Regions from separate parts of the Paenarthrobacter sp. UW852 genome, predicted to be linked through region 1. Evidence: riboswitches for the same ligand, from Rfam matches in the RefSeq annotation. Region 1 holds a riboswitch; the other holds the start of a gene.

Region 1 (4,642 bases):
CCGGGCTCAGTTCAAACCACACGGGATCGGCCTGCTGGCGGACACGAAAAACACGACGCCGGGAAGGCTACCCATGGCCGAAAAAGTTCGGTAGTGTTCGAGTCACCGAATAGCCGGGCAGCGTGTCTCATGACACACCCCGGCCGTTAATTTGCGGCCGCTTGGGGAACTCGGACGCGATCCCACGCGATGCCGCAGGGCACACACGTCAAGGAGGAACCAAGCAGTGTCACTCACGCCTGATTCCGGCACGGAACGAACCACCACAGTGGTCATCGGCGCCGGCCTCTCCGGTCTGGCTGTTGCCAGCGAGCTTAGCCGCTACGGGGTGGGCTCCATCGTCGTTGACGGGTTCGGGTCGCTGTCAGCCACCGGGCCTTCGACCCACACTGGAATGCTCCAGCGCTGCGACATCGCCGATCCCGCCATGCAGGAACGCAGCGAGATTCTCCGCCACCTGCGCAACTACGCCGCCAACCATCAATTGGACGTTCGCAGCACCACCCGCGCCGTTCGCCTGGATTTCCTGGGCTCCGACCCGTCGCAGCAGATAGGGCACGGCCCCACCGGAAGCACCGCATCGGCCACCCTCCGGGGCAGGATCGTTTTCGGCCCCCTCGAATCCACTCCCCGTCAGTGGGCGGTCCACACCGCCCAAGGTGTCCTGCTGGCCGACCACGTCGTGGTGACGCGCTGCGCCCAGAGCCAGCTGCGCCGGATGCTGGCAGAACTTGGAATTGCCGTCGGCCAGAATTTCGCCGCGGCAATGCGTGCCGTGGGGATGCACCTTGTAGGCGTCGGAGAACTCATTACCCCGACTCCCAAAGAAGTCCTTCGGCAGGCCAAAGCTGTGGGGCAGGCAATTTCCGCCAGGGTGGCCCTACCGGCAGGCAACGGCATGGCCGGAAGCGGCGTAGCCATCGCCTAGGACGGCCGCTTCACCGCCACTGGAACTTTTGCGCACATTTCTTAACGCCAAAGGCCGGCACCCTCGAAGAATGAATCTTCGAAGATGCCGGCCTTTGAACTGAAGCGTGAGGCTTATGCGCCTGCGCGTACGTACGTGATGGGACCAGTTGCGGTCAACCAGCTGATCGGGTGGATACCCGTCTGGTTGCCGTTGATGCCACCGCTGATGGCCTGGCCGTTGCCGATGTAGATTGCAACGTGGCCGGACTGGACGATCATGTCGCCGGGCTGGGGGCTGCTGACGACCTTGCCGTAGTTCATGAACTGCATGGGCGCGAGGTCACCAACGGGGATACCTGCGGAGCCGAGGGCCCGCTCCACCATGGCGGTGCAGTCCTGCATGATGCCGATCTGGGCGTAAGCCGAGGCGACCATGGCGGCGTTGACTCCACCGACGGCCGGTGCAGCGGCTGCAGGAGCAGCGGCGGCCGGAGCGGCTGCAACTGACGCGGCAGCCTTTGCTACAGGAGCGGCTGGTGCAGTTGCTGCCACTGCTGCTTTCTTGGCAACAGGTGCCTCGACGACGGGAGCCGGCTTCTCGATGACCGGAGCTGCTACGGAAGCAACAGCAGGGCGCTCGAAGTTGACGGTAGCCGTAGCTGCGGCGGTTACAACCTTGGTGGGAGCCTCGGAAACGGTCTCGGCGACCGTGGCGGGGCTGGAGTCACGCTGAACCGGGGTCTCGGCTGCGTGGGCAGCGATGGAGCCGGTCAGGACAAGGCCCGAAGCCGCTGCGATAACAGCTGCTTGGCGGCCAGCGCCGGAAGCGTTGCTGGCGACTGCCTTGGAGATGGAGATGAACGGATTAGGACGTACGCTGTCCGCCTTACGACGGCCGCGAAGAATGCTTGAAGACATGAAAAAGCCTCTCCCGATGCCTGCGAGGTTAGCTGTCGGATTCGGATGGGAGTCACCCGGCCACTATCCCCCGCTGTTCAGCGGAAGCATCGTGACTTCACCCCAAGGCACGCTCGAAAGCGACCTAAATTGGGTTCCCCGTCTCTGCCGTAAGGTTTGTCTGCGAACGGATTCCGGACTGCGGCAGAGCTAGGCAATCAGGCCGGAAGTGCCCGCTACGTGGAACAGGCACAGCTACTACGGTACGCGATGATCTCGCCGAAGTCACATTTAAGTAACGAGAACCGGGATTTTGGCGTGTCGCAGTGACCAATCCGAGATATTCGCAGCTACGTAGAAAAGCCTGTTATTCCGCGGAATCTCCCGCATTTGAGTCGCTGGAGGCGGCGAGTTTCTTCCGGGCGGTAACGGCGAGATAGATCACAAGGCCCACAGCAACCACGGCCAGTCCCACGATGCTCCACGGGAAAGGTTGGGACGCGTCAGCGGCCGGGGTGCTGGTGGCAGTACCGGGCGCTGCAGTTCCTGCCGTCGGAACCGTATTTGAAGGTGCCGACGACGAAGGCGAGGCACCCGCGGCGCCGCTCGTCGCCGTCGTGCTTCCAGCAGCGGCCTTGAACGTGAAGGTGCCCTCGATGGGGTGCGAGTCGGAGCTGACGACCCTCCAGACCACGGTGTATTCGCCGGCCGGCGCGCCTTCTCGGATCTTCTGGACCGCCTGGTTGTCGATGATTTCGACGGGCCCATCCGCCCAGTTTTCGCCACCCGCAGTGACTGTAACGCCCGATCCGATGGCCAGCGGCCTGTTGTTGAACGTGATGGAGACCGACGCCGGGACAGCTGCCACGCTGGATCCGTTGGCCGGCGCTGTGGATTCGGCGACGTCGTGCGCGGAGGCCGGGCCCGCGGAAAACAGCAAAGCGGATGCGAAGGCCAGGGCGGCAACGACGGCGGCCAGAAGCGGGCGGATGGTGCGCATGGGGCGGTTTCTCCTAGTGTTGGCTTCCTTACAGACTAGGCGAATCGTCAGGAGGCCCATATCCGACGGCATAGGATTTGAGGGCACACTCCCCTCGATCCCCGGAGTCCTTCATGCTTAAACAAGGTTCTGCCATCGACCGCTACTTCAAAATTTCCGAGCGTGGCTCCACATACTCCCGGGAAATCCGAGGCGGCTTCGCAACCTTCTTCGCCATGAGCTACATCGTGGTCCTTAACCCGTTGATCCTTTCCGGGCAGGATTCCAGCGGAGCGTCGCTGGGATTCACCGCCGTCGCGGCCACCACGGCATTCGTCGCGGGCATCCTGACCATCCTCATGGGCGCCTGGGCCAAGCACCCGTTCGCCGTTGCCACGGGCTTGGGCGTTAACGCGTTCGTAGCTGTGACCGTCGCCTCGCACCCGGGCCTGACCTGGCCGGACATGATGGGCCTGGTGGTCCTCTCGGGCCTGACCATGCTGATCCTCGTTCTCACCGGTTTCCGTACCGCCGTATTCAAGGCCGTACCGGAAGCGCTCAAGACCGCGATCGTGGTGGGCATCGGCCTCTTCATCGCACTGATCGGCCTGGTCAATGCAGGGTTCGTCCGCCGCATCCCTGACGCCGCCGGCACAACCGTTCCGCTGGGATTGGGCGTCGACGGGAAACTGCTCGGCTGGCCCACCCTGGTGTTTGCCCTCGGCCTGATCCTGACCATCGCACTGGTGGTCCGCAAGGTCCGTGGCGCCATCCTGATCGGCATCGTGGCATCGACGGCTTTGGCCGCCATCCTTGAGTTCACGCTCCACATCGGCCCGAGCAACGACGGCACGAACATCAACCCGCGCGGCTGGTCCCTTGTTGCCCCGACCCTGACCAAGTGGGGTGCCCCGGACCTGTCACTTATAGGTAAGGCCAACCCGTTCGGCGCCTTTGAACACCTCGGCTTTATTGCCGCAGCGCTCCTGGCATTCGTGATCCTTTTGAGCATCTTCTTCGACGCGATGGGCACCATGGTCGGCCTGGCCAACGAAGCAGGGACCGTTGACAAGGATGGCAACATCCCCAACGTTGACCGGGTCCTGCAGGTGGATGCCCTCGGCGCGATCGTCGGCGGCGGCGCATCTGTTTCCTCCAACCAGATCTTCGTTGAGTCCGGCGCAGGCATCGGCGAAGGCGCACGCACCGGTCTCGCCTCGATCGTCACCGGCGTGCTGTTCCTGGTGGCCATGTTCTTCACACCACTGATCAACCTCGTCCCCTTTGAAGCAGTGGCACCCGCACTGGTTGTTGTGGGCTTCATGATGGTTTCCCAGGTGGGCAAGATCGACTGGCAGGACTGGGGCGTGGGCATCCCCGCCTTCCTGACCATCGCCCTCATGCCGTTCACGTACTCCATCGCAAACGGCCTGGGTGCGGGGTTCATCTCCTTCGTCCTGATCCGCACGTTCCAGGGCCGCGCCCGCGAAGTACACCCGCTCATGTGGGCCGTCGCCGCTGCGTTCCTGCTGTTCTTCGGAATCGGAACAGTGGAGGAACTGCTGGGCGTCAAATAGCCCAGTCCGCAATCCCAGACACACCCCACCTGTTTTTGCTGGTTTCGGCATCGGAGGTGGGGTGTGCTTTAACCATGGAAACAAGCGTCCCCACAGTAGATGTCAGCCCCACCCCGTGGACCGGCCGGTTCGACGGCACCGGCGCTGAGCATCGCCGGTGGTGGCAGGCCATTGCCCCGCACACGCCCGAAGCCTCCGCAGCAGCCACGCGTCCCGCCGTCGTGCTTGGTTTTTGCAGCGACGCCGGGGTGCTTCGCAACAAGGGCCGCACAGGTGCGGC
Region 2 (4,642 bases), on a different contig from region 1:
GGGCTCGCTTGGTGTGGTGCGAGCCGCTGCCCGGGCTCGCTAAGGATCCACGGACCACTGCCGTTGACGGCCCATCCGTCCATGGCCGACGACGCGTAGTGGGGCATGTCCTGCACGGCCAGGACATCCGAGGCCAATGTGCGGCCAATGGCGGAACTGATCGGGACCGGACCGGGCGGGATGGGCGCAGCAACCTCGAATGCCCGGCTGCGGGCCTCCTGCCACGTGTGTGCCGCGTGATGGCCCTCCCTGGGGGCCTCGGTCATTCGGCGTCTGTCCCGGTCTCCACGTACTCCTTGGCCACCTTGCGTGCCAGGTCCAAGGCCGCCTTCATGGAGGCATAGTCGCTGGCCTGGCCGATCCCGCGGGCCATGCCGGCGGCGTACCCGGCGATGAACGTGGTCAAGGGAGCAGCGGGACGCACCACCGAATGCGCAGCTACTCCGGCGACAGCGAGGACCTCATTGACGTCCACTTCGACGCCTTCCAGCTCGAAGGCCTGCAGCAAAGTGCGGCACCATTCCTCGAGCGTCTCTTCCTGGCTCTTCACGTCGGCCTCCAAGTCGTAGTCAATGCCCAACGCCGTGGCGTCATCCCAGGTATCCACATCATCCGTGGCACCGGCGGGGACGGCGACATCCAGCAGGTTCAGCCTAGCAAGCAGCCGGAAGACCGAAGAGTCCGTTAAGCCGGAATTGCCCTCGGCTTCCGCCGCTTTCCGTTCCAGGGCCGCCGTGCTGTAAACACCCAGCAGCGGCTGCTTACGACCGTCCGCAGACACCGCCATGGCACCGTCCACGTCCGGATGATTCCTGAGCGCGTTCCGGAGGGCATCGACTCCGCGGGCAGCGTGGGGCATGTCGCACGCCAAAACCAGCGTCCACTGACACGGCAGGGCCCGGGTCCTCAGCGCCGCCAGCCCGGCAGCGATCGCCGCAGCAGGGCCCGCAAACGGCGGCTCTTCCCGCGCCCTCAGGATGCCTTCGTACAGGGCCGCGTCGTTGCCCGGAACCTCAGGGCCTACAACGACGACGGCGGCTGCACCTCCCGATGCCTGCAGGGCATGCGAAAGGAGGGTGGCGCCGTCGTACGTTAAGGACGGCTTGGGCACGCCACCGAGGCGGGTGGCCCTGCCACCCGCCAGGACGACGGCGTTGAACTCCATCCGCCCAGATTACCCGGGGCGGGCGGAGTCGTCAGAAATCGATCAGGCAGCGGATTCCGGCAACAGGAACGGGTCCCAGTCCGGCGCAGGTTTCTCGAGTTCCTTGATCTGCCACATGGTTCCCTGGGGCACGCCGGGTTTGAAACGAAGTTTCCAACCCATCTCAGCCAGCGTGTGGTCGCTCTTGGCGTTGTTGCATTTCAAGCACGCCGCAACCAAGTTTTCCCAGGAATCCGCGCCGCCCCTGGATTTGGGGTGGACGTGGTCTATGGTGTGCGCTGTCTTCCCGCAGTAGGCGCAGCGGTGACCGTCGCGGCGAAGGACGCCCCGGCGGCTCACAGCGGTGATCCTGTTGTACTTGGGACGGATGTAGCGGTTGAGGAGGATCACGGATGGTCGTCCGAGAATCTCCTGTGGCCCGACGACAGGCTCGTCGCCTTCGGCCACTACGCTCGCTTTCCCAGTCAGCACAAGGACCAGCGCCCGGCGGAATGTTATTACCGCCAGCGGTTCATATCCAGCATTCAGAACGAGTGTGCGCATGCACGTACCTCTTCACGGCCGCACCCGTCAGGGGCACGAGGGCCGGCTGCCCTCTGCATGTACGGGCTGTGGATCGACAAGATAAGGGTAAGCACTTATATGCCGTATCAACGAATCTTTCTGTCGTTTCCCGTGCAGTGTCGGCAAATGTTCATGCGTGGTTAAAGCAGAACACCCCGCGGGCCGAAGCCTGCGGGGTGTTCCAAAAGGTGCGATATTAGCCGTTGACGCGGATGAAAACCGGCCCGGAGCCGACGTTTACGCTGAACAATGCCGTGGTGGATCCGTTCCATCCACCGTGCACAGCCATGCCGTTGCCGACATAGACAGCGATGTGGGCCTGTCCGGCCAAACCGCCGTTGGCGTAGTAGGCGAGGTCGCCCGGCTGGGCTTCTGCAGCACTGACGGTACGGCCCAAGGAGAGGTACCCGGCCGGCCAGTCATGGAAGTGAATGCCCACGGCTGCCAGGGAGTTGGTCACCAGCATGGTGCAGTCCTGGGTCACGCCGAGCTGGGCGTAAGCTGCGGCGGCGATAGCTGCACCGAGGCCGCTGGAAGCTGCCGGAGCCTTGGCAGCCGTAGCCGAGCTGTTGACGGCAAGCGTCGCGTTGCCGGTGGAAGCAGCCGTGTTGGCGCTCTCCGTGGCCTTGGCTTCTGCCTTGGCGGGGGCCTTCTTCTCCACGGGAGCCGGAGCTTCAACCGTGGTGACGACGGGCCGTTCGTAGGAGATGGCTACCGTGGAGTCCGCAGCGATGGTCGACTGGACCACTGCCTGGACATCGAGGGTGGACGTCGCGGTGGATTCACGGTCAACGTTGGTTTCGGCGGCGTTGGCCGCCACACCGCTGGTCAGGACCAGACCGGAAGCCGCTGCGATGACGGCGGCCTGGCGGCCCACAGTACCGGCGTTGCCGCCGACAGCCTTGGCGATGATGGCAAGCGAGCTGGTCTTGGGGGCCTCAGCGCGATGCCGTGCAACCTTGTTTGCACTGGTCATGATTTTCTCTTTTCGTATCCGCGTGCAGTGGGGTTACACGCGGGTAATGGGCGGCCAGCACTTGGGGGCATGCTGGCCGGCCACGAACCGGATGTTTTCTAGCGAAGGGTGAAGAAGGAAGAGGTGCCCGTGGAGGCTGCCGAGTGCAGGAGAGTGCCCTGGCTCGGGTTCAGTGCGCTGATCATCATGCCGTTGCCGACGTAGATGCCGACGTGGGCTCCGCCGTTCTGCATGACGAGGTCACCGGGCTGGGGGTTGCTGGTGGGCTTCATGGCCGTCCAGGCGTTGACGCGGGGAATGCTGATGCCGGCCTGCGCGTAGACCCACTGGGTGAAGCCGGAGCAGTCCCAGCCGTTGGGGGTGGTGCCGCCCCATACGTAGGGGTGGCCGATACCGGTGTAGGCAATGGCGGCGAGGCCCGAAGCAGCAGCGCTTGCAGCACCGTCCGTAACCTCGGAGGACTTTGCGGTGACTGCTGCTGCGGCGTCCTGGCTACCAGCGGCGCGCTGGGTGACCTGCGATGCACGCTGGACAACCTTGGGGGCTTCCTTGGTGGCCACGACCGGGCTCTCGAAGGCCACGGTGGCGGTTGGCTCTGCGGTGACGACGGCGGTTGCCACCATCTGCTGGGTACTGGAGGCTTCCGACTTGGAGACGTCCGTATCAGCTGCCGTAGCCGGAAGACCGGCGGTCAGGACAAGGCCCGAAGCTGCTGCCAGGACGACGGCCTGACGGCCAACCGAACCGGCGTTGGACGAAACAGCCTTGGAAAGAGTGTTCAAGGGGTTCGTACGAACCGTTTCAGCGCGGTGGCGCGCAGGGGTAGTGCGTGATGACACGTAGGTAGCCTCTCCCAATGCCTGCGAGGTGAGCTGTCGGATTCGGATGGGAGTCATCCGGCCGCGTTGCTTCAAGGAAGCTTTTGCGACTTAACCCCAAGGCCTTCTATCGAAGACCAAAAGTGGTTCCCCCGCCCCTGCCAGACGATTTATGCGAACGGACCTTGAGTGGTGGCAGAGCTAGGCAATCCACTCAAGTGCATCGGCCCCCTAAAAAGCCGATGCGCTTTGTACGGTACAACAGTTGAACGCGAATGTCACATTCAGGTCACGGGGTGTCGCAAAATGCGAGAGGCGACCATCAACTGGCTTAGAGCCAGCCCATGGGGTCTACAACTTCTCCGTTGACCTGGACCTCGAAGTGGAGGTGGCAGCCCGTGGAAGCGCCCGTGGTGCCGCTCAACGCGACGGTATCGCCACGGGTGACGGTCTGCCCGACCTTGACGTTGAAGGACGACAGGTGGTTATAGGTGGTCTCGAGGCCGTTGCCGTGGTCCACTACCACGCGGTTGCCTCCGCCATACTCGTGCCATCCGGCGAAAGTGACCTTGCCCGTGGCAGCCGCATGCACCGCGGTGCCGCACTGGGCAACGAAGTCCTGGCCGCGGTGGAAGTCTCCCGTGCCGCCCGTGAGGGGGCTGACCCGGTAGCCGAACGGCGAGGCCGTGACCAGGCTGTCCAAGGGGCTGGCAAGCGTGCCTACGGACGAGGCGCGCTGGATGCTGCCGACCGACTGGGCGCTGAGCAATTGCTTCAGCTTGCCGTCGGGGTCAGCTGCGGTTGCGACGGCGGCGCGGCTGAAGTCGATTTTTGCCGATGCGGCCGCGGAAACCTCTGGCTGACTGCCGCCGGAAACGGCGAGGGCGGACTCGGTCTGGCCCGACTCCGACGTTGCCATCACGGGGCTTGTGGCCGGCAGTCCGACAGTCAGCGCCAAGCCGGTGGCAGCGAGGGCTACTCCGGCTTTCTGGCCGACACCACTGGCTGCGGCGAAATCGGCAACCTGGCGCAATGGGCTCTTACGGCGGCGGACTTGGCGCTCAGTGTCACGGGGCCGGACCTCCATTGTTGCGCGGGCTGGCCGCAGCTCAACAGCGG

What was found. Region 1 has a riboswitch for cyclic di-AMP ahead of NEK97_RS12050 (NlpC/P60 family protein). Riboswitches for the same ligand answer to the same signal wherever they lie in the genome.
Region 2: it holds a riboswitch for cyclic di-AMP, as region 1 does, so the genes downstream of both, NEK97_RS05555 (C40 family peptidase) here and NEK97_RS12050 (NlpC/P60 family protein) in region 1, are expected to answer to the same signal.

What each region holds. Positions count from the first base shown of each region.
Region 1 covers NZ_JAMSGY010000006.1:86,186-90,827, forward strand. Annotated here, with positions in the region: gene NEK97_RS12045 (FAD-binding protein) at 227-928, shown strand; gene NEK97_RS12050 (NlpC/P60 family protein) at 1,042-1,827, opposite strand; cyclic di-AMP (ydaO/yuaA leader) riboswitch at 1,831-2,023, opposite strand; gene NEK97_RS12055 (copper resistance CopC family protein) at 2,174-2,806, opposite strand; gene NEK97_RS12060 (NCS2 family permease) at 2,920-4,362, shown strand; gene hutG (formimidoylglutamase) at 4,437-4,642, shown strand, end outside.
Region 2 covers NZ_JAMSGY010000002.1:523,624-528,265, forward strand. Annotated here, with positions in the region: gene NEK97_RS05535 (molybdopterin molybdotransferase MoeA) at 1-266, opposite strand, end outside; gene NEK97_RS05540 (NTP transferase domain-containing protein) at 263-1,165, opposite strand; gene NEK97_RS05545 (HNH endonuclease) at 1,208-1,708, opposite strand; gene NEK97_RS05550 (NlpC/P60 family protein) at 1,926-2,705, opposite strand; gene NEK97_RS05555 (C40 family peptidase) at 2,804-3,544, opposite strand; cyclic di-AMP (ydaO/yuaA leader) riboswitch at 3,549-3,717, opposite strand; gene NEK97_RS05560 (M23 family metallopeptidase) at 3,855-4,642, opposite strand, start outside.